2 regions of the Meiothermus ruber DSM 1279 genome follow, and region 2 is predicted to be linked to the other one. Evidence: riboswitches for the same ligand, from Rfam matches in the RefSeq annotation. Region 2 holds a riboswitch; the other holds the start of a gene.
The links. A riboswitch is a leader RNA that binds a small molecule or an ion and turns the genes downstream of it on or off. The one in region 2 is predicted to bind FMN.
Positions count from the first base shown of each region.

Region 1: another riboswitch for FMN. It lies ahead of ribD (bifunctional diaminohydroxyphosphoribosylaminopyrimidine deaminase/5-amino-6-(5-phosphoribosylamino)uracil reductase RibD); the one in region 2 lies ahead of MRUB_RS05440 (ABC transporter substrate-binding protein).

Region 1 is NC_013946.1:1,280,531-1,295,932, forward strand. Features, by position in the region: gene MRUB_RS06365 (riboflavin synthase) at 1-556, opposite strand, end outside; gene ribD (bifunctional diaminohydroxyphosphoribosylaminopyrimidine deaminase/5-amino-6-(5-phosphoribosylamino)uracil reductase RibD) at 588-1,742, opposite strand; FMN riboswitch at 1,768-1,888, opposite strand; gene ribH (6,7-dimethyl-8-ribityllumazine synthase) at 1,979-2,452, shown strand; gene MRUB_RS06380 (carboxymuconolactone decarboxylase family protein) at 2,616-3,098, shown strand; gene MRUB_RS06385 (GGDEF domain-containing protein) at 3,095-3,841, shown strand; gene MRUB_RS06390 (PAS domain-containing protein) at 3,838-5,574, shown strand; gene MRUB_RS06395 (response regulator) at 5,555-6,550, opposite strand; gene MRUB_RS06400 (hypothetical protein) at 6,547-6,909, opposite strand; gene MRUB_RS06405 (DUF1385 domain-containing protein) at 7,163-7,936, shown strand; gene MRUB_RS06410 (hypothetical protein) at 8,073-8,345, shown strand; gene MRUB_RS06415 (response regulator transcription factor) at 8,476-9,078, opposite strand; gene MRUB_RS06420 (sensor histidine kinase) at 9,075-10,235, opposite strand; gene MRUB_RS06425 (ABC transporter permease) at 10,270-11,004, opposite strand; gene MRUB_RS06430 (ABC transporter ATP-binding protein) at 11,007-11,918, opposite strand; gene MRUB_RS06435 (1-phosphofructokinase family hexose kinase) at 12,020-12,964, opposite strand; gene MRUB_RS06440 (FGGY-family carbohydrate kinase) at 12,961-14,499, opposite strand; gene MRUB_RS06445 (ROK family protein) at 14,515-15,402, opposite strand, start outside.
Region 2 is NC_013946.1:1,077,061-1,092,462, forward strand. Features, by position in the region: gene leuS (leucine--tRNA ligase) at 1-1,553, opposite strand, end outside; gene MRUB_RS05440 (ABC transporter substrate-binding protein) at 1,824-2,801, opposite strand; FMN riboswitch at 2,955-3,104, opposite strand; gene MRUB_RS05445 (ABC transporter permease subunit) at 3,219-4,727, shown strand; gene MRUB_RS05450 (SWIM zinc finger family protein) at 4,770-5,198, shown strand; gene MRUB_RS05455 (YhjD/YihY/BrkB family envelope integrity protein) at 5,238-6,131, opposite strand; gene MRUB_RS05460 (glutamate-5-semialdehyde dehydrogenase) at 6,194-7,447, opposite strand; gene proB (glutamate 5-kinase) at 7,463-8,596, opposite strand; gene MRUB_RS16200 (hypothetical protein) at 8,773-8,907, opposite strand; gene pepF (oligoendopeptidase F) at 9,234-11,060, opposite strand; gene MRUB_RS05475 (GH1 family beta-glucosidase) at 11,087-12,430, opposite strand; gene MRUB_RS05480 (VOC family protein) at 12,435-13,232, opposite strand; gene MRUB_RS05485 (SDR family oxidoreductase) at 13,304-14,155, shown strand; gene MRUB_RS05490 (acetate and sugar kinases/Hsc70/actin family protein) at 14,186-15,007, shown strand; gene MRUB_RS05495 (RHS repeat domain-containing protein) at 15,035-15,402, shown strand, end outside.

The sequences.
Region 1 (15,402 bases), 200 kb from region 2:
GGGCCAGCAGGTCGACCTCGAGGTTCACCTCGTCCCCCTCTGCCAGCTCCTTTAGGGTGGTGACCTCCAGGGTGTGGGGGATCAGCGTCACCCAGAAGCGGTTGCCCTCGACGCCGGCCACCGTCAGCGAGACCCCGTCCAGGGCCACCGAGCCCTTGGGGGCGATGTAGCGGGTGAGTTCCTGCGGCACCTCGAGCCAGACGTCCCAGGCCCCCATCTCGCGGTTGATCCGCACCACCCGGGCCCGCCCGTCCACGTGGCCCGTGACAAGGTGCCCGCCCAGCCGGTCGCCCAGCGCCAGGGCGCGCTCGAGGTTGACCCGCTGCCCCACCTCCCAGCGCCGGGCTGTCCGGCGGAGGGTCTCCTGGGCCAGTTCCACGGCAAAGCCTTCTGAACCCAGCTCCACCACGGTCAAGCAGACGCCCGAAACCGCCACCGAATCCCCGAGCCTGGTGCCCTCCAGCGCCCGCTGGGCCTCGATGAAAAGCCGCCGCAAACCACCCATCTCGCGGGCCTCGCGGATCACCCCTGTTTCCTCGACAATTCCACTAAACATCCTCACCTCACCGAAAGATGCCCCGGCCCGTTCAGCGCCAGACCGGATAGGCCTCCAGCCAGATATCCCCTTCCAGAAGCTCCAGCCGCCGGGTCTCGAGGCCCAGCGCTTCGTCCATGCGCCCGGCGGCGAAGCCCAGCAGGGCCCCCCGCCCCTCTCCTACCAGCTTGGGCGCCAGGAACAGGGCCACCTTGTCCACCCACCCTTTCCGCAGCAGGGCCCCGGCCAGGGTGGGGCCGCCTTCCAGCAGCACCCCGTCCACGCCCTGCTCCCAGAGCCAGGCCAGCGCGGCCTCCAGGCTCACCCGGCCCCCCTCCCGGGGCAGCTCGACCACGGTGGCCCCGTGCCGCTCGAGGACGCGAATCCGGGCGGCGGGAGCACCTGCACCCACCAGCACCGCCACCCGCGCGGGCTCACCCCTGGGGCCCGGTGCGAACAGCCGGGCCCCCGGTGGGGTGCGGGCCTCGGTGTCCAGCACCACCTTGAGGGGGTCGCGCAGGGGGGGCGGCTCGAGCAGGTGGGGAAAGGCCCGGAAGTCGGGCTCGCGCACGGTGAGCTGCGGATCGTCCGCCAGCACGGTGCCCACGCCCACCATCACCGCCGGCAGCCACTGGCGGTAACCCTGGGCCACCCGGCGGGAGAGGGCGTTGGATACCCAGGCGGCGTGGCCGCTCCGGGTAGCCACCTGCCCGTCCAGGCTGAGCGCGGCCTTCCAGAGCACGAAGGGGCGCCGCCGCCGCAGGGCGTGGAAAAACACCTCGTTCTGGGCCCGGGCCTCGGCCTCGAGCAACCCTAGCTCCACCGCCACCCCGGCCGAGCGCAGCCGCTCCAGGCCCCCCTGGGCCTTCGGGTTCGGGTCGCGGGCTGCCACCACCACCCGGCCGACACCGGCCTCGAGGAGGGCCAGGGAGCACGGGGGGGTGCGTCCGTGGTGGTCGCAGGGCTCCAGGCTTACGTAAAGGGTGGCCCCCTGGGCTTCTTCCCCTGCCTGGTGCAAAGCGAAAACCTCGGCGTGGGGTTCCCCAGCCCGGGGGTGGTATCCTTCCCCCACGATGCGGCCGTTCTTAACCAGCACCGCGCCCACCAGGGGGTTGGGATGGGTGTGGCCCCGGCCTCTTTCCGCTAGTTGTAGGGCTCTTCGTAGATAGCGCTCATCCAGGGCGCACTGCAAAGAATGTTCAAGCACACCACCGCCGGGCTACCCCGGCTTTCACCTCCTTCTCCCATCCGGACTGTTACCGTCGGCCTCAGGATTCCACTGAGTCGGGCCCCTTGGGGGCTTCGCGGGCTTTCACCGCCGGTCGGGAATTGCACCCTGCCCTGAAGGAGGGCATAGCGTAGCCTAGCTTATTACATAAGCCCACGGACTCTGTAGGGCACACTTCTTTGTCGCCGTAGACCTGCCGCTCTAGTATGGCGTGTATGAAGCGTGTTCAAACCCTCCTCTCGGCCCGCGATGTTCGGATAGCCTTCGTAGTAAGCCGTTTCAACGAGCGCGTTACCCGGGCGCTGCTGGATGGGGCGCTCGAGGCCTATACCCGCCTCGGAGGCAACCTCGAGGAGGCCTGGACGGTCTGGGTGCCGGGTTCCTTCGAACTCCCTCTAGCGGCTAAAAAGCTAGCCCAGCGCCCCGAGGTGGACGGGGTCGTGGCCTTGGGGGCGGTCATCCGTGGGGAAACCCCACACTTTGAGTACGTCAGTGCCCAGGCTGCCAGCGGCTTGATGCAGGCCATGCTTGCCAGCGAAAAGCCCATCGCCTTCGGCGTGCTCACCACCGATACCTCCGAACAGGCCGAGGCCCGGGCCGGGGGTAAGGCCGGCAACAAGGGGGTGGAGGCGCTGTACAGCGCCGTGGAGATGGTGCAGCTCTTACGGGCTTTACAAACCCCTAGCTGACCTGTGGGTTGGCGCTGCAGAATGCAGCTTGCACCTCCTCCCAGGCAGGCAGACCGCTGTGGGCGGGCCCGGGTAAGGGGCTCGAGCGGGTTGCGTTGGTTGTGAACTGCCTGGGCCGCTGCAATGTTCTAGACTTGCTGATAGGCAATTGGAGGAGGTGAGCATGGAGCACATCGACCAGGAGATCGCGGAGGAACTGGGCTTTGGTCTGGTGCCCAATGTCTTTGCCTATGCGCAAAGCTCCGAACTAAAAGCGGCCTTATGGAAGGCTTTCCGCCACGTGGTGCTACGAGGGCTGCTGCCCCGAACAGTCAAGGAGATGATGGGGGTGCTCGTCTCGCGGGCCAGGGGTTCGAGCTACGCCGCCGAGGTGCACCTCCACGCCTTGATGGTGCAGGGCACCGAGACCGCGCTGCTGGAGGCGCTGCGGCGTGGGGAGGTGCCTTCGGGCCTGCCGGGTAAGGTACAGGCCTTGCTGGCTTTCGCCCACAAAGCGGCCACGGCCCCCGATCCAGGGCTGCTGGCGGGCCTGCGCCAAGCCGGGCTGAGCGAGGCTGAGGTGCAGGAGGCGGTAGCGGTGGTGGGGCTTTTTGCGCTGGTCAACACCTGGACTGATCTGCTTGAGATTCCTGTAGACCCCCTGTGAGCCTCGAGCCCCTCCTCCTACGCCTGCTGCTGCTGCACGAGGCAGTGGTGGGTTATGGCAGCCTGGATTTTAACGGGGTTCTGCAGCGCGCAAAGCATGCAGCAGAATGGATTTTTGAAGATGGTAAGCTGGAAGTGGTGCGCCCTGAAGCAGCTATAGGCCTTCCAGCGCGCGGGAGGGTGCCGGGGGGCTATGGGGCCTACTTCCCCGGCCCACCGGAGCCGCTGTACCTGCGCCTGGCATACCCAAAGATAGATGACGCCACCGAACTGCGCATAGCGGCCCTTTTTGTTGACCATCTGCTGGCAGCCCTGGAAGGGGCGGGCTACCGCGAGGAACTCGAGCGCCAGGCCCGCATCGACTGGCTCACCGGGCTGGGCAGCCGGCGTTTCCTCGAGCGGCGGCTGCAAGAGGGTCTTGGCGAGGGATGGGGTCTGGCCCTGCTGGATCTGGACGGACTTAAACAGGTCAACGATACGCAAGGTCACCTGGCCGGGGATCGCCTTCTAAAGGCACTGGCTGAGAGCTTGCGCCGCTACGCCCTCGAGGCCTACCGCCTGGCAGGGGACGAGTTCGTCGTGGTGCTGAGCCGGGAGGATATTCCACGGCTTCACCGCGCCCTGGAGGGCTTCGCTGTGAGCTATGGGGTGTCCTGGGCCGAAGAAGCACAGGGCGAAGCCCTGCTGGCGCTGGCCGATGCGCGGATGTACCAGCAAAAGCGCTCCAGGGGGAGGGATCGGTGAGGGATGAGATTTTTCGCATTGCGGTAGAGACGATTCTGGCTGGGGTGGTCATTACGGATGCCCAACTCCCCGACTACCCAATCGTCTACTGCAACCCAGGTTTTGTGCAGCTCACTGGCTATCCTTCAGAAGAAGTACTGGGGCGTAACTGCCGCTTCCTGCAGGGGCCTGCTACCAACCCTGAGACCGTTGCGCGCTTGCGCCGGGCTATTCATGAGGGGCGCCCAGCGCACGTCCTGCTGCTCAACTACCGAAAAGATGGTCAACCTTTCTGGAACGATCTGCGCATTGCGCCGGTGCGGGATGTGGAGGGGCGGTTGACGCATTTCGTGGGCATCCAGTCCGATGTGAGCGCGAAAGTGGAGGGCGTTCGTTTGCTGGAGCAGGCCCTGGAGGAGTGGCGTAGCACAGTGGACACGCTGCCTGAAATGGTATTCATGACCGATGAGGCCGGGCGCGTGCGACGGTGTAACCTGGCTGCCGCGGAGTTTTTTGGCTTGAGTTTTCACACTATCATAGGCCAGCCCCTGGCCAGTCTGCTGGGTCAGAAAGAGGAGCTCTTTCGCGGCGCTGGAGGGGAGTTTCGCCTGGGACGTAGCAGCTACGTTGTGCTTAACTATCCGATCCCCCGCCGCCCGCATGAATGGGTTCATGTGGTGCGGGATATCACTGCTCATAAAGAGATCGCATCCCAGATGGAGTGGCTGCTCACAGCGGTAAAGCAGGCTGCAGAGGCTATGGTGCTTACCGATCCATCCGGACTAATCGAAAGCCTCAACAATGCGTTTCAAGCCAAGACTGGCTGGCAAGAGGAAGAAGCGTTGGGCAAGGATATTTTTACGCTGCAGGCCATCCCACCAGAAGTCGCATCTGAGATACGCCAAACACTAGGGGCTGGACGGGTGTGGAGTGGTAGCTACCAGGCCTGCCGCCGCACCGGTGAGGTTTACTTGGCGGAGGCTACGATCTCACCGGTGAGGGATCTCAAGGGGCGCATAGTCAAACTGGTTCACATCCAGCGGGATGTAACGGAGCGGCGCCGCCTCGAGGCTATCGCCGAGACCATCAACATGACCGAGCAGATCGGCTATGTTTTCGCCGGTCTGCGCCATGAGCTGGTGAACCCTATCGGCTCAGCCATGATGGCCCTCAGCGCGTTGCGAGAAAATGTGGCCCTTTGGCCCCTGGAGAAGGTGGTGGAGTACGTAGAGCGGGCCCTGGCCGAGCTGGATCGGGCGGGTTATCTGCTGCGCACCCTCAAGACTTTTAGCCTGGAAGAGCTCGAGCTAGCACCGCTGGAGCTAGGCGCCTTTCTGCGACAGTTTGTGAAGCTAATACAGGAAGATTTCGAGCAACGGGGTATCAGCCTTTCTCTTGCTCCCACGCAGGAGAAAGTGATGGCGCTGGCTGATCCCAGGGCGCTGTACCAGGTACTACTCAATCTGCTATCTAACGCTGCAGATGCCCTGGAAGGACAGCCTTTGCGAGAGATTAGCTTGCGCCTGGAACGTCAGATACAAACGGTCGAGCTGGTAATAACGGACACTGGCCGGGGGATGGGGCCAGATGAGATGGCCCGGCTGTTCCGCCCCTTCTACACCACCAAGCCGCAAGGAAGCGGGCTTGGGCTGGTTATCGCTCAACGGCTGATGGCGGGGATGCGGGGTACCATCACGATAAAAAGTGAGCGTGGCCGGGGTACCGAAGTAACCCTTACCCTTGAGGGGGCTTGAGGATACCCCCAAGCTGAAGGCGGGCGAGCGCCAGCCGCTCCGGCCCCTCCAGTAGCAAGCCAAGCAAAGCTGTGGGTTTCTTGAGGGGACGTACCAGCAGGGCCCACCCTGAGCTGCACAGCGTCAGCTCTTCCACCTCTGCGCCGGCGAGTTGCTGGGCCACTTGACAGGCCAGGGCCAAAGAAGAGCCAAAACCCGCCACAACCTGGGTGAGCTCGCCTGTTCCGGCCAGCAGCTCACCCTTGGGTGTCAGCAAACACGCTGCCCGCACCCCCTCAATTTCTAAACAGGCTTCCAGGGGAAATTCTACACTTTGGGTCTTTCCCTTATAACGAGCAGCCTTAAGGAGCAATTGGGTCAGTGGGATGGGTTTGCCTGGCGCCCCGGGCTGCGCCTGGCGTACCTCGATGCGCACATCCTGCCAGGATAAAATCTCCAAGGCTGCCGCCTCTCCCTGCAACGCCCCTGCCTCTGCCCCGATCAAAGCGCCTGCGAAACAGCGCAATACCCCTACCTTTCCCCTGGCCGTTACCCAGACATCGCATACTTTTCGCTCCAGCTCGATAAGCTGTAAGAATCTTGATAAGGCCGAAGTACCTATGCCGTTTACATGCTCCCCGGCCAGTGCCTGGCGAATGGTCTCGAGGAGTTGCGGTAGTCGAAAGGGCTTCTCGAGGTAGGCATAGACTATACCCTGCAAGGAGCGCCCCATTGCCTCGCTACCGAAGGCGGTCATCACCACAATTGGTATCTGCGGGAAAGCGCTCGCAGCATAGGCAACAAGCGCGAGTCCATCCGTGCCTGGCATTCGCAGATCGCTGATCAGGAGGCTTACGTTTCCCTCTTCCAGGATGCGCACCGCTTCCGAGCCGTCTGTGGCGGTAAGCACCTGGAATTCCTTGCAATACGGCTGAAGCCCCTCAGCCAGGCTGCGGAGGAACAGCGGCTCATCGTCGACGATGAGCACCCGCCTCACAGGGTGAGCTTGCCCTCCACCTCAGCGAGCTTGAGGCGGGCCAAGGCCAGGTTGGCCCGTCCTCGGTCAAGCACATAGTAGAAAAAAAGGTTGTTGTGTTTTTGGCCCAGCCGAATCAGGTGGTACTGCTTACCAAGGGTAATCAGGATATCCTCGATGCGATCCTGTAGGCCCAGGCCCTGCATGGTTTTCAGTTTGGCCCGGACAACCTCGGTGTTGCCCGCAGCGGCGAATTCCAGGTTGACCCCCCCACCGGCCATGCCCAGGGCCATCCCGCTCTTGAAGTCCACCAGGGCCGCCCCCAGGGCGCCCTCGAGCCCCAACAATTCCTCCAAGCATTCTTTTACGTTGCTAGCCATATATCCTCCTGCCTAAAGTTTAGCTAGCTGCCCACTGCTCCTTGGTTTATTTGTCACAAGCGCGGTAGGACTGCACCTGTCCAGAAGTACGATGAGCTGTGTATGGAAAACCTGCAATGGAAAGGGATGCGGACTATCCAGATTCGGTTCTGGGCGATTTACAGCGGCGGGGCCGTACAGAACCTCGATTTGCGAACAGGGCTATACGGATTTTGCCCTATACTCCAGAAGTAGTTTCTGGAGGTCATGAAGAATGGATCTGATCGGTGGTATGGCCCTGCCCACAGGGGTGGTATTGGTCAGCGAGGAACGAACGGCGGTGGGCTATCACGAGAATGGCAAGCTCCGCCTGCACACCCGGACGATTGAGGCTGGGAACAGGGGGCGCGTCAGGCGGCTGGCCCTGCTGCTGCTGGAAGGGTTGAGAGGTCTGAGCCATGTTTACAGTGGAACCCCTGACAGCCGGCAAGATTTCATCTATACGATGATCACGATTGTCGTTGGGGCCATTACTGGTACAGCCATCCGGGCGTTGGGCCTGGCCACGTTGCAGGTGGCGTTGTTAGCCAACCTGCTGCTGGTAGTGGGCTGTGTTCTGGCCTACTACTACTACGAGCCTTTTCGTCGGTTTGTGCTGGAGTTTCGTCGCTACCACGGAGCCGAACATAAGGTAGTGCAGGTATTGCTGGCGGGCCGACCGCTAGAGGATGCGAAAGACCCTTCCGTTCCAATCACCACCGTTCATTGCGGCACCAACCTGTTTGCCCTGGTGCTGCCGTTTGGCGTGCTTTTCTTCTTCACTCCGATATGGCTGGCGATCCTGCTGGGCCTGGTGCTACCTTTTGCCCTGCTACCCCTCTGGGGCTGGATGCTGGATCACCCGCAGCACCCCGTCGCCCGGGCCTTCCTGGGCCTGGGCCTGTGGTTCCAGCGTTTTACCGTGGCGGAGCCGGAAGAGCGGTACCTCGAGGCCGCCATCCTGGCTGCCCGGGCGCTGAAGTGCGAAACAGTTCAGCCATCAGATTAAACGCGGCCTCGAGACGATTAGTGGCTTTGGAAGCCCTCCCTTAAGGGGGTGATCAGGTGGGAGGCGGTCACCCAGTTGGGCGTTCCGGTCAAAAATCACGGTTGGTTCTGATAGTCGACCTAGAATCTAAAACCGTATGTGGTTTTTTGCGGCACGCAAACCCCTCGAGGAAGCCGAGGTAGAGAGAAGGCTGATCCTCCTCAAAACCCAGGTAGAGGCCAGGCTTCACCGCCACGAGGCCCGTAACCAGGTCATCCATGAGCGCGCAGAGGTGCCCGCCTGGGTATTGACGGAAGGCCCCACACTCCTTGCCCGACTCTTTTACCACCTCGAGCTCAAAGGCTTCTACGAGCACAAGGAGGTGGAGGAGCGTTACACCTTCCTCCTGCCCAACAACCCCAGCCGATAGAGCCGGCCCGCGCCCAACCGGCGCTTCCACCTGCGCACCCTCTTTTTGCTCCGGCGCCCGCTCCGCTAGGCCTGTCCTTACCTCGAGCCGCCTGCTGGCAAGCCTCAAGGAGGCTCCAGCCATTCCGTAATTAAAGCCAGCCCTTCTCCCGGGCAATGCGGGCCGCTTCCACGCGGTTCTGAGCCCCCAGCTTGCTGATGGCCTCGGAGAGGTAGTTGCGCACGGTGCCTTCCGATAGCCCCAGCTCGGCGGCGATCTCGGCGCTGGTGCGGCCCTCTCCAGCCAGGCGCAACACCCTGCGCTCGCGGTCGGTGAGGGGGTCTTCCTCGCTCCAGGCCTGCGCGGCCAGAAGGGGGTCGATGGCCCGGCCTCCCAGGTAGACCCGGCGCACAGCCTCGGCCAGTTCGGAGGAGGGGGCGTCCTTGAGGAGGTAGCCGCTGGCCCCGGCCTCCAGCGCCCGCCGCAGGTACCCGGCGCGGCCAAAGGTGGTCACGATGACAACACGGGTTCCCAGGCCCAGCTTTTTCACCTCAGCGGCGAGCTCGAGGCCGCTCAGGTGGGGCATCTCGATGTCGGTGATCAGAAGGTCGGGCTGGTGGGTTTTTACCTCTTCCAGGGCGCTCCGGCCGTCTTTGGCTTGAGCCACCACCTTGATGTCGCCCTCAAGCTCCAGCAGCGCGGCCAGGGCCCCCAGAACCAGGGCCTGGTCTTCAGCGATGACGACGCGGATCATAGGGTATCGGGGCTGGGATGAAGGGTTTTGGGGAGCGCCTGGGAGGAGGTGCGCTCGGGGTCGGCTGTGGGCAGCCACAGGCGTAGCTTGGTGCCGCCGTTACTGCTGCGCTCGAGGCGGCCCCCCAGGGCCTCGGCCCGCTGGCGCATCCCTTGCAGGCCCGAGCCCTCCTCCAGCACGCCGCCCTTGCCGTCGTCCTCCACCTCCAGGAGCACCCCGCCCCCTGCCTTCAGCAGCCGCACTGCGCAGCAGGTGGCGCCCGAGTGGCGGATGACGTTGGTCACCGCCTCGCGCAGGGCCAGGCCGAGGACGCTTTCCTGGGTGGGGGAGAGGGTGAGCGGCTGGATGTAGCAGTCGAAGCGAATTCCAGCGGTCTGCAAGGCCAACCTGGCCCCCGCCAGTTCGCCCTGCAAACCCCGCGACCGGTAGCCCTGCACGGCCTCGCGCACCTGGGCGGTGGCCTCGCGCGAGATACGCTCGACCTCGCGCATCTCCTGGGCGGCTCGAGCGGGGTCGCGCCCTGCGAGGCGGGCGGCGAGCTCGGCTTTGAGGGTGATGACCGAGAGGGTGTGGCCTAGCAGGTCGTGCAGGTCGCGGGCGATGCGCTCACGCTCGGCAATGGCCGCCAGGCGCTGGTTTTCTTCTAGGGCCGCCTCGAGCTCGCGGCGGTGTTGCTCCCGCTTGGTCTCGCTGAGGTTGCTAAGCCCCACCCCCAGCACGAACACCGCGGTAAGGACGGAGGAGACCATGCTGATCTGCGCGGGCGTCCCCACCCCCATGAGGATCAAAAAATAGAAGGCTGTGAGCCCCACCAGGCCCCAGACAACCCGCAGGGCCAGCCTCGAAGGCCACAGCCCACCCGCGAAGGCCGCGGCGTAGATCAGGTAGACGTTGGCGCCGTAATTGAAGGGAGCTACCGTCAGCCCCAGGGCGGCCAGCGCGGCGGTGGCGACCAGGCGGGCGCGGTTGTGGTGGGGGCGCCGTAGGAAGAAAAGCAAACAGATCGCCACCGAAAGCAGCGTGACCGCTGCGTCAACCCGGCTAAACCCCGGGTCGAGGGCGGGCTGCCACAGCAGGTTGGCCAGGTAGACCAGGTAGGCGTAATCGTACCACCGGGGCCGCCGGGCAGGCGAACGATTGGGCTGAGGGGTGGGCATGGCGGCTAGTAACCTCCCTATTTTACTTCGTCGCCTAGCTAAAACGCTGCCCTTCATCACGCCGGTAGCCCCACAGGGCCAGGGCTCCAAAAATCAGAGCGAAGACGGCCAGCCAGGCAAAGTCCTGCCCATGCCAGGGCTGCCCGGTCACCGCCGGCCACACCACCTCGCCCCAGCGCCGGGTGGGGGTTAGGAGTGAGATCGGCTGCACCAGGGTGGGCAGCTGCTGTGGCGGTGCCCACAACCCGCCCGCGTACGAGAGCGGCAGGTAAAAGAGCTGGGCCAGGGTCACCGCACCCCTGGAGGAGGCGAAGTAGCCGATAGCAAAGCCCAGCAGGCTAATGGGAATTGCACCGGCCAGCAGGGCCAGCGCCAGGCGGCCCCAGGCCACCGGCGGGAGGTGGACGGGCGTGGTGAGGTGGGCCACCAGGGCCATCACGATCGTAGCGCAGGCGGCAAAGGTGAAGCCGTTCAGAACCCTCGAGGCCAGCCGCACCAGCGGCGGGGCCGGCAGGGTGCGCTCGTAGACCGCCCATGCCGAGGCTCGATCGTGGGCGATGCCCACCGCAAAGCCAAAAAACAGCGCCCCCATCACCGCGAAGATCATGAAAGAACCCAGCGCGAAATTGGCCCCGCTGCTGTCCCGGACGCTAGAGGGAACGAAGAAAAGGAAGAAGAGCGCCGGAAAGACGATGCTGCCGATGAAGTAGCCGGGGTTGCGGGAGAGGGAGAGGAGACCGGCTTTGTACTGGGCGAGAACGAGTTGCATCTTCACTCCTTTTGGGGCTCGCCCGTCAGGGCGACAAAGGCTTCCTCCAGGCTCACCGACCGAACTTCCAGGCCCTTGAAGGCTACGCTTTTCTGCACCAACTGGCGCACCACCGTGTCGGCCTCGGGGGTGTAGAGGGTGAAGGTGTCGCCCTCGCGCTCGAGCCGGCTCACCCCCTCCAGGGGTGGAAGCTCGGCGGCAGCGAAGCGCACCTGCTTGAGCCCGACCCTGGCCTTGATCTGGCCCACCGTCCCCTCGGCGATGAGCCGGCCGCGGTCGATCACGGCGATGCGGCTGGCCAGGGCCTCGGCCTCCTCGAGGTAGTGGGTGGTCAGCAGAACGGTGCCGCCCTGGGCCTGGTAGCGCTTTACCCCTTCCCACAACGAACGCCGCGCCTCCACGTCGAGGCCGGTGGTGGGCTCATCGAGGATCACCAGCCGGGGGTTCCCGGCAAAGGCCAGCGCGACCGCCAGCCGGCGTTTCTGCCCGCCGGAGAGGCCGCCGCACTGCCGCCGCTCGAGGCCACCCAGGCCGAAGCGCTCGAGGAGCTCCCGGCGCGGCGTGGGATTGGGGTAGTGGGCCTGCACCAGCTCGAGCACCTCGTGCACACGAAGCTCGTTGGGCAACCCGGTCTCCTGTGGGGTTACGCCCAGGTTGGCCCGGGCCTGGGGGTCTCGCGGGTCGAGGCCGAACAGCCAGGCCCTCCCACGGTCGGGCCTGCGCAAACCCGCCAGCAGGCTGATGGCCGTGCTCTTACCCGCCCCGTTGGGGCCCAGGAGGGCCAGGAGTTCCCCCTCTGTTACCTCGAGGCTCAGCTCCTCGAGGGCCTTTACCCGGCCGTAGTGCTTGGAAACCTGCTCGAGCACCGCCGGGCTCGAGGCTTTGTGGACGACCTTTGCGAGACTGCGAACCATGCATTCCTCCAGGGCCCAGTCTGGCAAGGATGGGGGAGGCACGGTACTGGTAAAAATCAGCGTGCAGAGATGACAAATGTCAAGGGAGGGGGATGCGTGCTTCAGAGAACCTCAAGTCTTACCTCGCCGATCAGCGCTTTGACCCGGTTCAGATCAGGAAATTCCACCCCTTCGCCACCGGCCCGGGCTGCCGCCAGCGCTGTTGCAAACCTGGCTCCGTCCGGCCAGGGGCGCTGATGGAGAATTCCCGCAACAACCCCGGCCAGTAAGGCATCTCCACAGCCCACGGTACTCTTCACCTGAACCCTGGGTGGGTGTGCCCAAACGCCTTCCTTGGGAGACAGGAACACCGCCCCATCGCCCCCCAGGGAGAGCACCACGTGCTGTGCGCCCAGCGCCTGGATGCGCTGGGCAGCCCAGATGGCATCCTTTCGGTCTCTGATGGGCAGACCCAGCAATTCCTCGGCCTCGAGTCGGTTCGGCTTGACTAGAAAAGGCCTGGCAGGAAGCGCTTCTCGTAAAGCCGCTCCTGCTGTGTCCAGCAGGGCGCTGGCTCCGATTTCATGGGTTTTCTGCACCAGGCTGGCGTAAACCGTGGAGCTGGCTCCAGCCGGCAGGCTACCCGCTAGAACTACCTGGTCACCTTCTTCCAAAGGCTCAAACAAAGCTGCTTCAATCCGTTTCCACTCTTCTCTGGTGAGGGCTGGCCCTGGGGCGTTAAATTCGGTAACCTCGCTGCTGTTGGCATCGATAACCTTAAGGTTGCAACGGGTAGATTCGGTGATCTGCACACCAATCAACTCAAGGCCGGTCTCGGCTAAAACCAACTGCTCTATGGCTAGACCGAAACTGCCCCCTAGTGGGGCTACGGCCCGAACCCTGATGCCCAGCCGGGCCAGCGCCCGCGCCACGTTAATACCCTTACCGCTGGGCTCTACGTCCATGCGCTGGGCTCGGTTGAGCGCACCTAGCCGGGGCGCGCTAAAGCGCATCTTTACGTCCAGTGCTGGATTCAGGGTCAGGGTGATGACTGTCTTTGGTCTCATGCCTTCCCTTCTGGGACGAGCAGGCTGGATTGAACCTGAGCCAGGGCCTGGAGTAAAAGCCCATAGGAGCGACGTAGCTTGGCTGCCGCTTCCGTCTGGCCTGGCATGTAGCGAGCTCGAGGCTTCAATCCCTTAAGCTCGCCCTGGAGGGGCTGGCCTTGCAGGTGCAACCAGGCCAGGAGTGCCGCTCCCCAGGCTGCTGCGTGTGGACACTCGTAGATCTCGATGGGCCGCCCCAGCATATCGGCTTTGATCTGCATCCAAACCGGGTTGGTCGTGGGGCCGCCTACCGCACGGATGGGGTCACTCGACCCCTGTTTACCAGCCCCTCGCATACGCTCCAAAAGCCGGTAGCTCTCAAAAGAGAGACCCTCGAGCACAGCCCTAGCAAGGTGCCCTGAGTGGTGCGACTCCTGCAGGCCCCAGAACACCCCGCCTGGCAAGGCAACGTCCTCTGGGTTATCGGTAAGTTGGCGCAGATGAGGGATGAACCGCAGGCCATCCGCACCGGGGGGAATGCTAGAGGCCGCCTGGGTGATGCTTTGGCGGGCAGCTTCTACGTCTTCACCAGGGAAGAGGGCGTGCGCGAACCAGTCGAACACCGATCCCGAGGCCCTCAGTGTAGCCATAAGGTAGTAGGTGTCCGGTATGGCATGATGACCGACGATGAGGGTGCTCGAGTTTAGAGAATCGACCAGGCCATCCGGGCCGATAATCTGGAGTAGGGTTTCAGCGGTACCGCAGGCATTGATGATGGATCCGGGATCGAGGGCGCCGAGACCCGCTGCCGCGCAGGCCTGATCGTGTCCGGCCTCCATGACCGGAAGACTGGAGGGAAGACCGCTCTGGCTTGCAGCCTCAGGGGTTACGGGGCCGATGGGAGCGCCGGGAAATCGCAGGGAGGGGAGTAAACCAGGGTTCAGCCCCACCTCGAGCAGGGTATCTTCCATCCAACGGCGTGACAGCAGGTCAAAAAGTAGGGTGCGGGAGGCCTGGGTCAGACCCATCTGCAACCTCCCGGTGAGACGGAAGGCAATCCAATCGGCCACCGAGACCCAGCATAGACTGCCCTGGAGCAGCTTTGGGCACTCCTGCCGTAACCATAAGAGCTTGGCCAGGCTATAAGTGTGATCGGGCAGCAGGCCGGTTCGCAGGCGCAACCGGCTTGGATCCAGGGCCAGCAGAACCTGGCTTAGGTGCTCAAAAATCTCCTTGGGGCGTTCATCGTACCAGGCCATCACCTCAGGAAATCGCAGGCCACCATCCCGTCCCAGCAGCACCCCGGACTCCCCAAAGCTGCTAATGCCCACCACCCCCAGCCGCTCCCATTCAGACTGGGATAACTCCTTGGTTAGCCTGCCAACCAACTCCGCAACGCTTTCCCATAGCTCGTCTGCCAGGTAGTAACCCTGAACAGACCCAATGCGGTTCAGGGGTGCAGGGGCTTGATTAAGGGCAACCACCTCGCCTAAAGGGGTAAAAACCCCCGCCTTGATGAAACTGGTTCCTATGTCGATTCCCAAAAGAAGTTGCATGCCCGGCCTCGAGTGCTAGTTTCTGGAATGAATACCCTGGCCCCTACGCTGCTCCAACACTGCCAGTGCACCGTGGAATACGGCTGCGGAGTCCAGCTCAGCCCAGGTCAGGCGAATCGTGGTGCGGGGATAAGGACGGCGTAGGTGCTCGAGAACCGTTTGGCTAAAAGCCTCCCGGGGGTAGCCTTCCATCTGGGGAATCCCACCGCCTATCACACACACTGCCGGGTCAAGGAGGTTGATGGCCGTTGCCACCGCGTATGCCTGATCCCGCACAAACTCGTGCAGAGCCCGATCCAGCCCTGGGTCTTCATGGCGACGTACGAAAAGCTCAGGTACAGGAATACCTGTCTGCTGGGAGAGCGCGTTCAGGGTGTGGCCACAGGCGTAGGCTTCCAGGCAGTCCAGATTGCCACAAATACACACACGACCCTCGCCCCGGATGGGGATATGCCCCAGCTCGAGCCCCACCGAGTATCCCCGGTAGGGCCTGCCTTCGAAGAGCATGGCAGCCCCCACACCGGTGCCGAAAAAAACACCCAACACAGAATTCGCGCCCTCTGCAGCCCCGGCGCGATACTCTCCCAGGAGCAGCAGGGCGATATCCCGTTCAAGGTAAACGCGGTACCCTAGCTGCACCTCGAGCTCGCTGGCCAGGGTGAGCCCCTCGAGCTGGGGGATGTTGGGACTGGAAAGCACCTTATCCAGATCGCGGTCAAGGCTTACCGGCACCCCCAGGACAGCGGCCTGGGGGGAGAGGTTCTCCTCCGCAGCATAAGCCTTGAGCAGGCCCGCTAGGGACGCTACTGGGGTGGGGGTTCGAATTAAATCGGTGGAGAGCTTTTTAATTTCCTCTCTAAGGGCAGGGATTCGCCGGCTTACCCCTTTGCTACTGACTTTTCC
Region 2 (15,402 bases):
GGCGCTTGGGGGTTCTGGGCATCGGTGTAGCGCAGGAAGTACCAGGACGAGTCGAAGAAGGTGTCCATGGTATCGGTGTCGCGCCGGGCCGGGCCGCCGCACTTGGGGCAGGTGCACTCGTAGAACTCGGGGTGCGCGGCCAGCGGGCTTTTACCCTTGGGCCGGATGTCCTCCACATCCTTCAGGGTGGGCAGCACCACCGGCAACTGCTCGTAGGGCACCGGCACGATGCCGCAGCTATCGCAGTGGATCATGGGGATGGGGGTGCCCCAGTAGCGCTGGCGGCTGATCAGCCAGTCGCGCAGGCGGTAGTTGACCTTGCCCTCGCCGATACCCTTTTCCTCCATCCACTCGATGATCTTCTTCTTGGCCTCCTCCACATACAGGCCATTCAGGAAGCCGGAGTTGATGGCCGGGCCGTCCTCGGTATAGGCCTTGCCCTGCCAGCCCGCGGGCGGCTCGACGGTGCGGATAATCTCCAGCCCGAACTTCTCGGCAAACTCCCAGTCGCGCTCGTCCTGGCCGGGTACGGCCATGATGGCCCCGGTGCCGTAGCCCGCGAGCACATAGTCGGCGATCCAGATGGGGATCTCCTTGCCGTTGGCCGGGTTGATGGCGTAGGCCCCGGTGAAAACTCCGGTCTTCTCGCGGTCTTCCATCTGCCGCTCGACCTCGCTCTTCATGCGGGCCGCTGCCACATAGGCCTCCACGGCGGCTTTCTGTTCGGGCGTGGTGATGAGTGGTACCAGCTCGTGCTCGGGGGCCAGCACCATGAAGGTGGCCCCGAAAATGGTATCGGGGCGGGTCGAGAAGACCCGAATTTTGGCGGGGTGGCCCTTCACCTGGAAGTCGAACTCGGCCCCCTGGCTCTTGCCAATCCAGGCCCGTTGCATGGCCTTGACCTTCTCCGGCCAGCGGGGCAGCTTGTCCAGGTCGTTCAAAAGCCGCTCGGCGTAGTCGGTAATCTTAAGGTACCACTGCTCGAGCTCGCGCTTTTCCACCAGCGCCCCACTGCGCCAGCCGCGCCCGTCAATGACCTGCTCGTTGGCTAACACGCTCTGCTCGACGGGATCCCAGTTGACCAGGCTTTTCTTGCGGTAGACCAGGCCTTTCTCGTACATCTTGAGAAAGATCCACTGGTTCCACTTGTAGTACTCGGGCAGGCAGGTGGTAACCTCGCGGCTCCAGTCGTAGCGGATGCCCATCAGGGCCAGCGACTCCTTGGACTGCTTTATGTTGCCAAAGGTCCAGTCGGCGGGGCTTACCCCAAACTTCAGGGCGGCGTTTTCGGCCGGCAGGCCAAAGGCATCCCAGCCGAAGGGGTGCAGCACGCTGTAGCCCTGCTGTACCCGGAAGCGGGCCAGCGCATCGCCCATGGTGTAGTTCTTGAGGTGGCCCATGTGCAGGTCACCCGAGGGGTAGGGGAACATCACCAGGATGTAGGCTTTTTTACCGGCCTTGCCCTCGGTGGCCTTCAGAAGTCCGATTTTTTCCCAGTATTGTTGCCATTTGGGCTCGAGCTCGTGGGGGTTGTACTTGTCGGTCGTGACCATGGCGTTTCTCCGGTTTCCAACGGGTCATTGTATTGTGGCTGGGCTAAAAGGGGAACACCAAAAAAACTCCCCTGTGCTAAGGGGAGCCTCCCGGATGAGGGGCTTCCCTTAGGTTGGAGCTAGCCAAAAGCCACCCTGCATAGCTTCATGCTAGCACATACCCAGGAAACCGGGCGCGGTATGGCGGGGTGCTGGCGATAGGCCAGGGGGCGCGGCTAGATCAATGGGGCCTCCCCGCTGGAGGGAGGCCCCAGGTTGTCGGGCGGTAGGCTAGGGCTTCCGGGCCTGCACGCCCGGCTGCAAAAACTCGTTGGTGAAGAAGGTGCTGGCCGGCAGGTCGGTTTGGATCCGGCCGGTGGATTTTAGCAGGTTGAGGCTGCTCACCCAGGCCTGGGGGTTGCTGAAACCCAGCCCATTCTGCCGGGTGTAGGGCGACTCGTAGAGCCGGATGGAAGCCTGCAAAACGGCCATGCGCTCCTGGCCCAGGTTGGGTACGAAGCGCCGGGCGGCCTCGAAAGCCCGCTGGGGCTCGCGCAGGGTCAGGGCCAGGCCTTCTTGCGAGGCAGCCAGGAAGCGGCGCACGCGGTCGGGGTTTTCCAGCACCCGGTCGGTGGTGATAACGCCGTTGCCGGGGCTGCGGTTGTAGGGGCCGGCGGGTATGACGTTGAGTTTGACGCCTTTTTCACGCAGGAAGACCGGCTCGTTGTTGATAAAACCCATGGCCACATCCACCCGGCCCGAGACCACCGCCTCGGCCTGGGTAAAGCCGATTTGCAGAATCTTGACGTCGCTTTCCTTGAGGCCGGCGGCCCGCAGGATGGCCTGGAGTGAGGTCAGCGAGACCCCGAACATCCCCGGCATCCCGATGGTTTTTCCCTTGAGGTCGCGCACCGAGCGGATGTTTTTCTCGGCCAGGGAAAACAGGGCATTGGGCACCGACTGGTACATGGCCATCACGTACTTGAAGGGGGTGGCCTGGGGGTTCTTTGCGCGCAGCGCGATCACGTCTTCGGCGTCGCCCACCACAAAGTCGAGCCGACCCTGGGCCAGCAGGGGATACAGCTCGCTCACAAAGCCGTGCTGAAACTCGACCTCGAGGCCCTGCTTGGCGTACAGGCCCTCCACCACCGCTGCGTAAAACGGGGCAAACTGCACATCCGGCAGATAGCCCAGCCCCACCCGCACCTTTTGACTTTGGGCCAGTCCCAGCGAGATCAACACAGCCAGCAGTAGTACAAGTTTGCGCATCTTTGTATATCCTCAACACACCGTGCTAACCATCACAGGCTCGAAGCAGGCACGAACTGCGTCCGAACCAACCGACTTAACCCGGGTTGTGATGAGGATTTTTTAGGTGGTATTACACATCCTACTTCGCCCAGGCACAGGGGCACCTGGGCTTCACCCCTTCTCCCATCCGGACTGTTACCGTCGGCTTGCGATTCTCACGCAATCGGGCCTGGATGTACGGCTGGATTTCCAGGCTTCGCGGGCTGAGGCAGACCTGCCATCACCGCCGGTGGGGACTTGCACCCCGCCCTGAAGGAATCGGGCCATCCGGCCCACCCAGAGTTTAAAGGGAAACCCGGCCTGCGCAAAGTAGGGCAGGCCAGCTTTGGAGTTCCTGCTTGCAGTTAATCCACGCCCACCCAGTATGCTGAACCCATGCGTGCCCGGCGCCTACCGCCTACCGCCAACCGGTCGCCTATGCCCGAAAATCCCCCAGGCCTGCCCCCCACGGTGATCCGGCTTACCGGCCTGGGGGTTCAGTTTGATGGGCGCGAGGTGCTTAAGGGCGTAGACCTCGAGGTGCGGAAGGGCGAGTTTATCGCCATCATCGGGCCTTCCGGTGGGGGCAAGAGCACCCTTTTGCGGGTGATTGCGGGTTTGCAAAAAGCCCACCAGGGCCGGGTGGAGGTGGCAGGACAGCCCGCCATGGTCTTCCAGGATTATCGGTTGTTGCCCTGGCGCAACGTGGAGCAGAACATCCGGCTGCCCATCGAGCTCACCGGGCGCGGAAAAATCGAGACCCATCTGGGCATGAAGCCCTACCTGAAGCTTTACCCCCACCAGCTTTCCGGTGGGATGAAGGCCCGGGTCGCCATCGCCCGTGCCCTGGCCCAGGAGGCCGAGGTGCTCCTGATGGACGAGCCCTTTGCGGCGCTGGATGCGTTGGTGCGGGAGCGCTTCAACCTCGAGCTCAAGCAACTGCACGAGCGCACCGGCAAAACCATTCTGTTCGTGACGCACAGCATCCGCGAGGCGGTGTACCTGGCCGACCGGGTGGTGGTGCTGACCGGGGGCCGGATTGACACCATCCTGGAGACCAAAGACCAGGGGCGTATCACCGCCTTTACCGACGGCCTCGAGGCTGAGCTGCGCGAGCGGCTGGGGGTGGCAGACTCCACCTTCATCGAGCCGCCGCCCAAGCCCCTGCGCCCACCCTGGGAAATCTTCGGGGTGCTGGGCCTGGGGGGCCTGTTTTTCCTGATCTGGAGCCTTCTGGCTGCACGTGTTCCGCTGTTTGTCCCCTCGCCGGCGGAGGTGGGGCGGGCCATGGCAACCAACTTCCCCTTGCTGCTGCAAAGCGCCTGGGCGACGCTCGAGGCGGCCTTCTTAGGCATCGCCGGCTCGCTTTTGCTGGGGCTGCCGCTGGGGTATGCCATGGGGCGCAGCCGGGCCCTGGAGCGGCTGCTCTCGCCCTTTATCGTGGCTTTGCAGGCAGTGCCCACCATCATCATCGCGCCTTTGCTGGTGATCTGGTTTGGCTATGGCCTTAGCTCCAAGACCATTACCGTCATTCTCATCTCGATTTTTCCCGTTTTGGTGAGCACCATGGTGGGGGTGCGGGAGGTGGATCGGGTTTACCGCGAGGTCTTCCAGACCATGGGGGCCAGCGCCTGGGGGGTGTTTAGCAAGCTCGAGTTCCCCGGGGCTTTGCCGGTGGTGCTGGGGGGGCTGCGCCTGACCGTTTCGCTGGCCTTGATTGGGGCGGTGGTGGCGGAGTTCGTGTTTGGCGGGGCCGGCCTGGGCTACCTGGCCAACAGTGAGCGGCTCAACTTCCGCTACGCCAACGCCTTTGCTGCGGTGGGGGTTACGGTGGTGCTGGGCATTGCCCTGTACGGGCTGGTGGCCTGGCTGGAAAGCTACGTGCTGCGCTACCGGCGGCGCTAGGCTCCGCTTGCAAACCGGCGGGGTCTGGGTTGAGATAGTAGGGTGCGGCTGGAACTGGAAAGCCTGCTCGAGCTGGCCGATGAGGGGGTGCACACACGGGGCGAGGCGCTTTTTTTGCGGGGGGCGGTGCTCGAGGCCGCCCGGAGCCGGGGCCGCCTGCAGGCGCGGGTACAGGGGAGCGCCCCTTTCCCTTACCGGGTCGAGATTAATCTGAGCCAGGGCGGGTGGGCCTGTACCTGCCCTTATGCCTGGGGGCCGGTGTGCAAGCACGTGGTGGCGGTGGCGTTGGCCGCCCTGGAAGCTCCCGAGATCTTCACCAGGAAAAAGCTGGGCCGGCGCGCACCCGTGAACTTGCAGGCGATACTCGAGCTGTCCGACGACGAACTGCTGCGCTTCTTGTGGCAACTGGCCGAGGTGCGCCCCGAGCTTATGCACGAGTTTGCCTACAACCTAATGCAGCGCTTTGAGTGATGTAAAACCCTGTGGTTCGTGCCGCTTCGGAGGCTGGCCTTATATCGTGTCGCTCGAGCGCTCGGTCAGAGCTTTAGCTAAAACGGCCCCCACCAGCAGGATCCACATGGTTAGGTAAAAGCCCACCAGCGCCAGCAAAAACCCCGCAATGGGCCCGTAAATCAGCTCGTACTGGGTGCGGGGCAGCAGCAGGGGCAGCCCTAAGCGCAGCCCCTCCCAGGCCAGAGCCGCCAGGGTAGCCGCGGCCATAGCGGCCAGCACCCTGGGGGTGGGGATGGGCAGCAGCATATAGGTCAGAAAGAAGAGCAGCATCGCCCCCAGAATGGGCACCACCACCTCTGTTCCATTGCGCAAAAAGCTGAGTTCTGCAGGCAGGTAGCGCAGCACAAAGCCCATGACCAGCCCCAGCAGGGCCAGCAGAATCAAGGCCAGTCCCAGCAGCAAGGGGGCCAGCAGGCCCGCGATGCGCCCGCGCAGGGCGGTCAGCAGGGCCGCCGCCCGCCCGAAAGCCCGCTGCGGGGGCCTGGCTTTAGCAGTGGGCGTTGGGGGGATGGCCGGTTCAGGCCGTGGGGCAACCCCGCCAAAGATGATGCCCAGGGCATAGGCCAGGGCGGCAAAGAAATTGCTGCTGGCCCACAGCAATACCAGCAAGCTGGCCAGCGTGAGGGGAAAGGCCCCTCGAGTCAGAAAGTTCACCAGGGTCTGGGCCAGGTCGGGCTGGGTGGGGAAGAGCAGCACCACCAGTTCGATGAGCCGCACCAGCACCGCGTTGCGCAGGCCCTCGTTGCCGGAGAGCACAAAGCCAAAGACCCCGGCCAGCAGAATCAACAGGGGCATCAGGCTGAATAGGGCATAGTAGGCCAGCGCCGCCGCGAAAAACGGGATGTGCGAGCGCGTGTATAGCTGGTAAACCTGCCCGATGATGTGCAGCATGGGTGGGAATCACGACCGCTCAATACGCAATAAATCCGGGTCTGGATGTTGACAGTGTGTTGTTAGTCGCGCACCTGCCCGCTGCCCAGGGCCACGAACTTGGTGGTGGTGAGCTCCTTGACCCCCATGGGGCCGTAGGCGTGGAGCTTGCTGGTGGAGATGCCAATCTCGGCCCCCAGGCCCAACTGAAAGCCATCGTTGAAGCGGGGCGAGGCGTTCACCAGCACCAGCGAGGCGTCCACCTCCCGCAAAAAGCGCATGGCGTGGGCGTGGTGGTTGGTGCAGATGGCCTCGGTGTGGTGCGAGCCATAGCGGGCGATGTGCTCGAGCGCCTCTTCCAGCGAGTTAACCACCTTTACGGTCAGGATCAGATCCAGATACTCGGTCTGCCAGTCCTCGGGGGTGGCCGGTCTGGCCGGGATGAGGGCGCAGGTGGCCTCGTCGCCGCGCAGCTCCACCCCGGCCTTCTGCATGGCCTGGGCCAGCATGGGCAAAAACACCGGGGCGATGCGCTGGTGCACCAGCACTTTTTCCAGGCTGTTGCAGGTGCTGGGGCGCTGGGTTTTGCCGTTCAGGGCTATCTGCACTGCGCCCCCTGGGTCGGCGCTTTCGTCCACAAACAGGTGATTGACCCCCTCGGCGTGGGCCAGCACCGGCATCCGGGCCTCGCGCTGCACCAGCTCGATGAGTTCCTTGCCGCCCCTGGGGATTATCAGATCCAACAGGCCGGCCAGGTGGCACATCTCCAGGATGGCGCTGCGGTCGGTGGTGGGCACCAGTTGGATGGCTTCCCTGGGCAGCCCGGCTTCCTGCAGGGCGGCTTGCATCAGGCCGACCAGGGCGCGGTTGGAGTGCCAGGCCTCCTTGCCCCCCCGCAGCAGGATGGCGTTCCCGGCCTTGAGGCAGAGGGCGCTGGCCTCCACCGTGGCGTTTGGGCGCGACTCGTAGATGAAGCCAATCACCCCCAAGGGGACGCGCATCCGCCCTACCTGCAGGCCGTTGGGCCGGATCTGCAAGCCTTCAATTTCGCCGACGGGGTCGGGCATCTCGGCGACCTGCTGCAGGCCGGTTCGCAGGTCGCGCAGCACCTTTTCGTCCAGTCGCAGCCGGTCGAGCTTGGCCTTGGAGAGGCCCGCGGCCTGGGCGGCCTCGAGGTCCTGGCGGTTGGCGGCAAAAAGGGCCTCTTGCTGGGCCTCGAGCTTCGCTGCTATAGCCAAAAGTGCGGTGTTCTTGGCCCTGGGCGAGGCCGTCGACAAAGCCCGCGCGGCAGCCCTGGCCGCCTGGGCGTATGCCTTGAGTTCGGGAGAGGTGACCATGGTCATTCCAACATATCACTCGAGCTCCGAGGCCAGGGCAAAGTAGTCGCGGTGGATGGCCTCGTCGGTGTTTTTGTAGCCCAGCAGGGCCTCGATCTCCCTGGTTTTTCGGCGCTTGATGCGGGCGAGCTCGGCGGCGCTGTAGTTGACCAGGCCCACCCCGATCAGGTTGCCCTGCTCGTCCAGGCACCTGACCGCCTCGCCCACCCCAAACTGCCCGCGCACCTCGAGGATGCCCGCCGGCAGGAGCGAGGCCCCGCCCTGGCGTAAGGCTTTCGCCGCCCCGGCGTCCACCACCACCTCCCCCTGGGGCTTGGGGAGCTGGTACAGCCAGAGCTTACGGCCGCTGTAGCGGCGCTGCCCCCCGGCAAACAGCGTGCCCACCGGGGCGCCTTGCAGGGCCTCGGCGATGCTCTGGGGCCGGGTGCCGGGCAGCAGCAGGGTGGGAATCCCGGCGGCCTGGGCTTTTTCCGCGGCCAGCAGCTTGCTTTTCATCCCGCCGGTGCCCACCCGGTTGGGACTGTCGCCTGCCATGCGCAGCACCCCGGCATCCACCCGCTCCACGTAGGGGATGGGCTGGGCTTCGGGGTGGGTGCGGGGGTCGGCCTCGTACAAAGCCTCGATGTCGGAGAGCAAGATCAGCAGATCGGCCCCTACCAGCGAAGCAATCAGGGCCGAAAGCTGGTCGTTGTCGCCAAACTTGATCTCCTCCACCATTACCGTGTCGTTCTCGTTGATGATGGGCACGATGCCCCACTCCAAAAGCGTCTCCAGGGTCTGCCGGGCGTTCAGGTAGCGGTGGCGGTGGGCCAGATCTTCGGCGGTGAGCAACACCTGGGCCACCTTCAGGTCGTACCAGCTAAAAGCCTGCTCCCACAGGAGCATGAGGGTGGGCTGCCCGACGGCGGCCAGGGCCTGTTTGCCGGGCATGGACTTGGGCTTTTCGGTCAGGCCCAGCTTTTGCATGCCGGTGGCCTGGGCCCCCGAGGAGACCAGCACCACCTCGCGCCCCTCGGCCCGCAGGGCGGCCACCTGGGCGGCAATGGCCAGTTGGTGCTGCCGCCCCTGGGGCCCGCTCAGGACGGCGCTGCCCACCTTGACTACCAGCCGGCGATGGGTTTGGGCGGTGAGGGGAAGACGACCGTGCATAGCCTGCGTTATCGTAACGCTTCTTGGGGCATTTCTCACCCAGGCAGGCCGCCCACCCCTCCAGCGCCCGTGCGTGGCTGCTTGGACTCTCATTCCCTGAGGGCATGCAGCCCATCCCTACGGGCTGTTATTCGCAGCGTGTCCATCAGCTCTAGGCCGCGCCCCTCCAGCAAGCCTCACCTGTACCGCTCGGGGTCATAGTTGAGGAGCAGGTCGTAAAGCGCTTGAACCCCCTCCAAGATGACCGGATGACGCTCACCCCAACAGGCCTTGCCCTCCGGGGAGGCAATGTAGCGCACCAGGTCGCTCACGGCCTCGGTGTAAGGCTTTGGCCTGGCTGGGGTCAACGGCCCCTTTCACGTCGAAGGTGGCGGTTCCTTGCCGGAAGTCAAAGCCGTGATGCTCGTACCTTGTCAACACGAAGTTACCTGGCTAATCCCATCCACATCCTTCACCCAACTGCGTAAGTCCTAACCCTTTTTGATGCAGCATAACCGAGCCTCCTGGGTTGCAGGGCGGAAAGAGGATACCGGGAAGGTCAAAAAAACAAGATGGTGCTGGGTGTGTTTACTAAGTAAAAATTGTGGAAGGGAGAAGGCTTGCCCCCTTCCCCCTCTTGGGTGGCCCTGCGCTACTTTCAGCGCGTTGTCTGCAGGTTTGAGTCCACCAGGCGCTCGAGCTCGTCCACCATGCTCGCTAGCACCGCAAACCCCCGCTCCACCGGCTCGGGGCTGTTCATGTCAATCCCAGCGATTTTCAGCGCGTCCAGCGGATAGACCGAGTCGCCGGCCTTGAGGAAGTCCAGGTAGCGTTTGGCAGCGGGTTCGCCCTGCTCCAGTACATCCTTGGCCAGGGCATTGGCAGCGGCGATGCCGGTGGCGTACTGGTAGACATAAAAGGGGCTGTAGAGGTGGGAGAAGTTCATCCAGCCCGCACCCAGGCGTTCTTTGTCCAGCTCCACCTCGCCGCCGTAGCCCTCGGCGAAGAGTTCGGCCAGCCGCTCGATCAGGAAGGGTGCGGTGAGGGCTCCGCCTTTCTCGATGCGCTGGTAGAGCTCGAGCTCGAAACGGGCCAGGGTGGGCATCACAAACAAATAGCGGTGGAAGTTGCTAAAGGCCTCCTCCAGCACCGCCAGCTTGTACTCGGGCGTCGGGGCCTCGCGCAGCAGCATGGCCCGCACCATGGCCTGGTTGAAGTTGGAGGCCACCTCGGCGACGAACAGGCTGTAGCGGGCGTACACGATGGGCTGGGTTTGCCGGGTGAAGTAGCTGTGCATGGAGTGGCCCAGCTCGTGGGCCAGGGTGCTCAGCGAGAAGAGGTCGTCCGACCAGCTCATGAAGATGTAGGGGAAGGTGCCCTTGAGCCCTGAGGAGAAGGCCCCGGCCCGCTTGCCCTGGTTCTGCCCCCAGTCCACCCAGCGCTCCTCGAACAGGCCCCGGCGCATGGGCTCTACGTACTCCCGCCCCAGGGGTTCCATGCCCCGGCAGATGGTCTCGGCGGCCTCCCAGAAGGTGATTTTGGGGCTTGGCACCAGGGGGGCCGGCGCGTCGTAGCTTCTGAGCTGGCCGCCCATGGCCTTTTTGCGGATGCGCCAGAAGCGGTGCCAGGTGGGCAGGTGGGCCTGGAAGGTGGCCAGCAGGTTGTCGAAGACGGCTTTGGGGATGTTGTCACCGCAGGTGCGGCTTACCGCCAGGGCCATCTCGAGGCTGCTGGCATAGCCGCGGGTGCGGGCCTGGAAGGCAAAGCTCTTGACGCTACCCTGCAGGGTGGAGGCCAGGGTGTTTTTGAAGGCCAGATGCCCATCGGCGTAGGACTCCCAGGCAGCCCGGCGTACCTCGGGGCTCTCGTGCACCAGAAGCTCGCCGATGGTGCTGTGGGAGACCGGGAGGGTCTGGCCCTGGTACTCCACCGGCCTGAACTGCATATCGGCGTTGGTGGCCGCCGCAGCGGTGGCGCTGTGCCCGCCCAGGGGATCGGAGACGGCGGCCAGCACGGTCTCCACCTCGCTGCTGCGCACGTGGGGCCTGCGGGCTTGCAGGGCTTCGAAGTAGTGCCGGTAGACGGCCAGGCCCGGTTCGGCCTGCATGAAAGTCTCGAGGGTCTCTTTGGGCAGGCTCAATAGCTCGGGCTCGAGGTAGGCCCCGGCGGCGGCGAGCGCTGCAACCACGGCGCGGGCCTCGCCCACCATGCGGATGAAATGGGGGTTGGTGCCCTCGGTCGAGAGCTGCAGCGAGGCGTACTGGGCCACCTTCATGGCCTCCAGCATCCGGGTGTAGTAGGTTTCCAGGGCCTGCAGCAGCACCTGCGGCGACTCGGCCAGCCGCCCGGCAAACGGCTTGACCTCCTCTACGCTTTGGGCCGCTTTTTCCAGGGCGGCCCGCCAGTGGTCTTCGGAGGCAAACAGGGCTTCCAGGTTCCAGGTCTGTTCTTTGGGTAGCTCCGAGCGTTTGGGTAAGGTACTCATCCAGGGCATTCTAGCTGACCCGCCGGTCAGTTGGCTAGAAACTCCCGGAACCACTTGCCGGAGTCCTTCAGAACGCGCTTCTGGGTGGGGTAGTCCACGTATACCAGCCCAAAGCGGGGCCGGTACCCCTCGGCCCACTCGAAGTTGTCCAGCAGGCTCCAGTAGAAATACCCCTCCACCGGTACCCCCTCCTGTTTGGCCCGCAAGACCTGGGCCAGGTGATCCTGGATGAACTGGATGCGCTGGGGGTCGTGCACCTGCTCGCCCTCGAGTTTGTCGGGGAAGGCCGCTCCGTTCTCTGTAACGATGATGCGTTTCACCCCGCTATAGGCTGCAAATTTCTTGAGTAGGTGATAGATGTTTTCCGGCCAGACCTCCCAGCCCATCTCGGTAAGCTCCTTGCTGCCCCGCTCGGCGTGGGGCACTTCCCGGCCCCAGGTGCCGGGGTTCAGCAGGTCGAAGCGCACCAGTTGGCGGAAGTAGGTCTGCAAGCCGATAAAGTCGAAATCGAAGGCCAGCCGCTCCATATCGCCCGGACGGATGTAGCGCTGCAGGGCCAGCAAAAAGGGGGTGGTTTTCCAGGGATAGCCCAGCCCCAGGGCGGGCTCGAGGAACAGCCGGTTGGCGATCACGTCGTAGTTGGCGGCGGCCATGCGGCTCAGCCAGGTGGGGCCCGCCGGCTGCACATAGGAGGCCGAGAAGGTGGTGCCGATCTGGGCATCCGGCACATGCGCCCGCAGAACCCGCCCCCCTTCGGCCTGGGCTAAAGCCACGTGGTGGACGGCCGGCAAAAAGTTGCCAAAACCTTTGCGGCCCGGGGCGTGGGTGCCTTGCAGGTAGCCCAGCACGGTGAACACCGTGGGCTCGTTGAGCACCATCCAGTGCTTGACCTTGTCGCCAAAGGCCTTGCTGCACACCTCCACGTACTCGCTAAACCAGCCCACAATGTCGCGGTTGGTCCAGCCGCCCCTGTCTTCCAGCACTTGCGGCAGATCCCAGTGGTACAGGGTCACCCAGGGCTGCAGGCCCAGCTCGAGCGTCCGGTCGATCACCCGATGGTAGAAGTCCAGCCCCTTCTGGTTGACCGGGCCGGTTCCACCGGGCAGGATGCGCGGCCAGGCCAGCGAAAAGCGGTGCACCTGCATGTTCATCTCCCGGATAAAGGCGATGTCGTCGTGGTAGCGGTGGTAGAAGTCGCAGGCTACATCGCCGTTCTCGCCGGTTTTGATCTTGCCGGGGGTATGGGAGAAGGTGTCCCAGATGGAAGGGCTGCGCCCGTCCTCGTTCACCGCGCCCTCGATCTGATAAGCTGCGGTGGCCACCCCCCACAGGAAGCCAGGGCCAAAGTCGCTTTTGCTAAAGGTGGTCATTGCATCAATCTACCCGCTCGGGCTGGAGTGGTACAACCTGCACCTGTGCCCCGTTGGGGTCGGTGAGGGTTTGGGGAGGGCGATTTCGCAGGGCGATTTGATAGGCGAGCAGCCCGGTTGAGTGGGCCGGTGCGGTGCGGCCCCTGGCCCACAGGTTGATGCCGATGTGGTGGTGGTAGCCGTCGGCGGCCAGGAAGCGGGCGCCGGGATAATCCCCCTGCATGAGCCTCATCCCCAGCCCCTCGAAAAAAGCCTGCGCTTCGTCCAGATCGCGCACATGCAGGTGGATGTGTCCCAGGGCGGTCTGGGGGTCGAGCCCCTGAGCGGCCCTCGCTTCGGCCAGGAGGGCTTCCAGGTCGAGCCTTCTGGAGACCATGGCCAGACGGCCTTCCCGGAAGGGCCATTGGGCTCTGGGGCGGTCGCGGTAGAGCTCAATCCCGTTGCCCTCGAGGTCGGTCAGGTAGAGCGCCTCCGAGACCCCGTGGTCAGAGGCCCCCTGAAAATGGGGATAGCGGGCCTCCACCAGCCGCCGGAAGACCGCGGCCAGGGCGGCCCGGCTGGGGAGCAAAAGGGCAAAGTGGTACAGCCCCAGGGTGGGCTGGGGGCGCAGGGGAGCACTGGGCTCATGCTGCAAGGTGAGGGTGAAGCGGCGGCCTGGCAGGGCCAGCTCGGTCTGCAGCCCCTGGCGCTGGACGACCTCGAGGCCCAGCAGATCGCGGTAGAAGGCCAGTTGGCGCTCGAGGTTCTGCACCCGCAGGGTCAGGCCGGTGAGGGCCAGGGTTTTGGTGGCGTCAAGAGTCACTGTTTTATGATATCCAAAGTGCTATGAAAAGTAAAGCATAAGAGGGGACAAGATTCGGATATGCTGTTGGGGTGCGGGTTTTTGTGACCGGGGGAACCGGTTATTTAGGGAGTACGCTGCTGCGGCTGGGGTCGGGTCGGCCCTGGGTTTTGGGTGCCAGTTACTGGAGCCAGCCGCCGGCGGTGCCGGGGGTGGCCTGGGTGCGGCTGGATGTACGGGATGCGGCGGCGGTGGAGCAGGCCTTGAAGGAGTTTCGTCCCGAGGTGGTCATCCACACCGCCTACAGCAAGGCCAGTCCAGCGGCGCTCGAGGCCATCACCGTACAGGGCACGGTTCATGTGGCCCGGGCCTGCCGGGCTCTTGGGGCCCGGCTGATCCACCTCTCCACCGACCAGCTTTTCGATGGCGAAAACCCGCCCTATGCCGAGTCGGCTGCGCCCAACCCCCTCACCGAGTACGGCCAGGCCAAGCTCAGGGCCGAACACTGGGTGCAGGCGATACTCCCCACCGCCACCATCGTCCGCACCTCGCTCATCTGGGGCCTGAACCCCCTCGACGTGACCAGCCAGATGGTGCTGGAGTTGGCCGATGGCAAGCGGGAGGGCGGGCTTTTTAGCGACGAGTACCGCTCCTTTGTGTACGTAGAGGATCTGGCCCAGGCCCTGGGGGAGCTGGTGGGTCTGGACTATGCGGGCATCCTGCACCTGGGGGGTGCGGAGGTGTTGAGCCGGCTCGAGTTTGGACGACTGATTGCCCCTTTCCACGGACGCGACCCGGCCCGACTTCCGGCCCAGCGCCGCGCCGAGTTTCCCGGCCTACGTCCCGGTAATTGTGCGCTGGATAGCTCGCTGGCTCAGTCCCTGCTCCAGACCCGGCTGCGCGGGGTGCGGGAAGTGTTGCGCGCGCACCGCCCTGTGGGATAACCCTCGCCGCTTTGCGTTATCCTGGGCCTGATGCTGAAACTTGGCGTGGATTTTGGTCTTTCCAACACCGATGTGGTGCTGCTCGAGGGCGAGACCATCCTGGCGCACCAAACCATCAAAACCGGGCCGGCCAGCAGCCAAGCCCTGGCCGCCGTGTTGCAAAGCCTGGGGGTGCGGCCCGCCGAACTCGCCACCATCGCCAGCACCGGGGGTTTATCGCGCCGCCTGCCCGATGCCCTCGAGGGGATTCCCATCCAGAAAATCGGTGAGGCCCAGGCAGTGGGGCGGGGGGCGCTGCGGCTGGCGGGCCTGGACGAGGCCCTGGTGGTCTCGGCGGGCACCGGCACAGCCATGATTGCTGCCAGGGGTAGTGAAGCCCAGCACTTCACCGGCTCGGCGGTGGGGGGTGGAACCTTGCTGGGTTTGTCCCGGCTGCTGCTAGGGACGGCCGATCCCCTCGAGGTGGCCCGCCTGGCCGAACGGGGCAACCCCAGCGGTGTGGATTCAACTTTGGTGGACGTGATTGGCGGTGGCATCGGCCACCTGCCCCCCGATGCCACCGCGGTCAACTTTGGCCGGCTGGTGGATGGTGTCAACCCCAGCCGCGAGGATCTGGCCGCCGGCCTGGTGACGCTGGTAGGCCAGGTTATCGCCATGATTGCCCTCAACGCGGTGCAGGCTGCGGGGCTCAAGCAGATGGTGATCGTGGGCCACCTGCCCGACCTGGCGCCCGTGCGCAAGGCCTTTGAGCGGGTCTGGTACTTTTACCAGGTTGAGCCCAGACCCCTCATTCCCCCCTTGGCCGGCTGGGCCACGGCCTACGGGGCCGCGCTTTTGGCGCAGGAGGTTTGACACAAAAACCTGTCGTAAACTGAAGCCATGAAACCCCCTGAGGGCTTCTGGGCCTACCTCGAGGACGACAACAACTACGACAACCTCAAACTGGTTTTGTCGGATGGGGTGGGGGAGGAGGTGCTGTGGCTCTCGGCGCTCGAGCTGGCTGGGGGTCTGGCCCATCTCGAAGAAGATGAACTGCTTGACCCCAACGAATCAGCCTGGCTGCACGAGGCTGTGGAGGTGGCCGAGGCGCCGGCGGCCCCCCTCGAGCTGGCCCAGCGCCACCCCCGCCTCGAGGGCGCTTACTGCGCCGCCCAGGTTGAACTTTATAACCCGCCAGGCCTTCTGCTTTTGCGCCGGGTGGTAGAGGAGGGGGGCGATCTGCTGGAGATCACCACCCCCAACGGCTC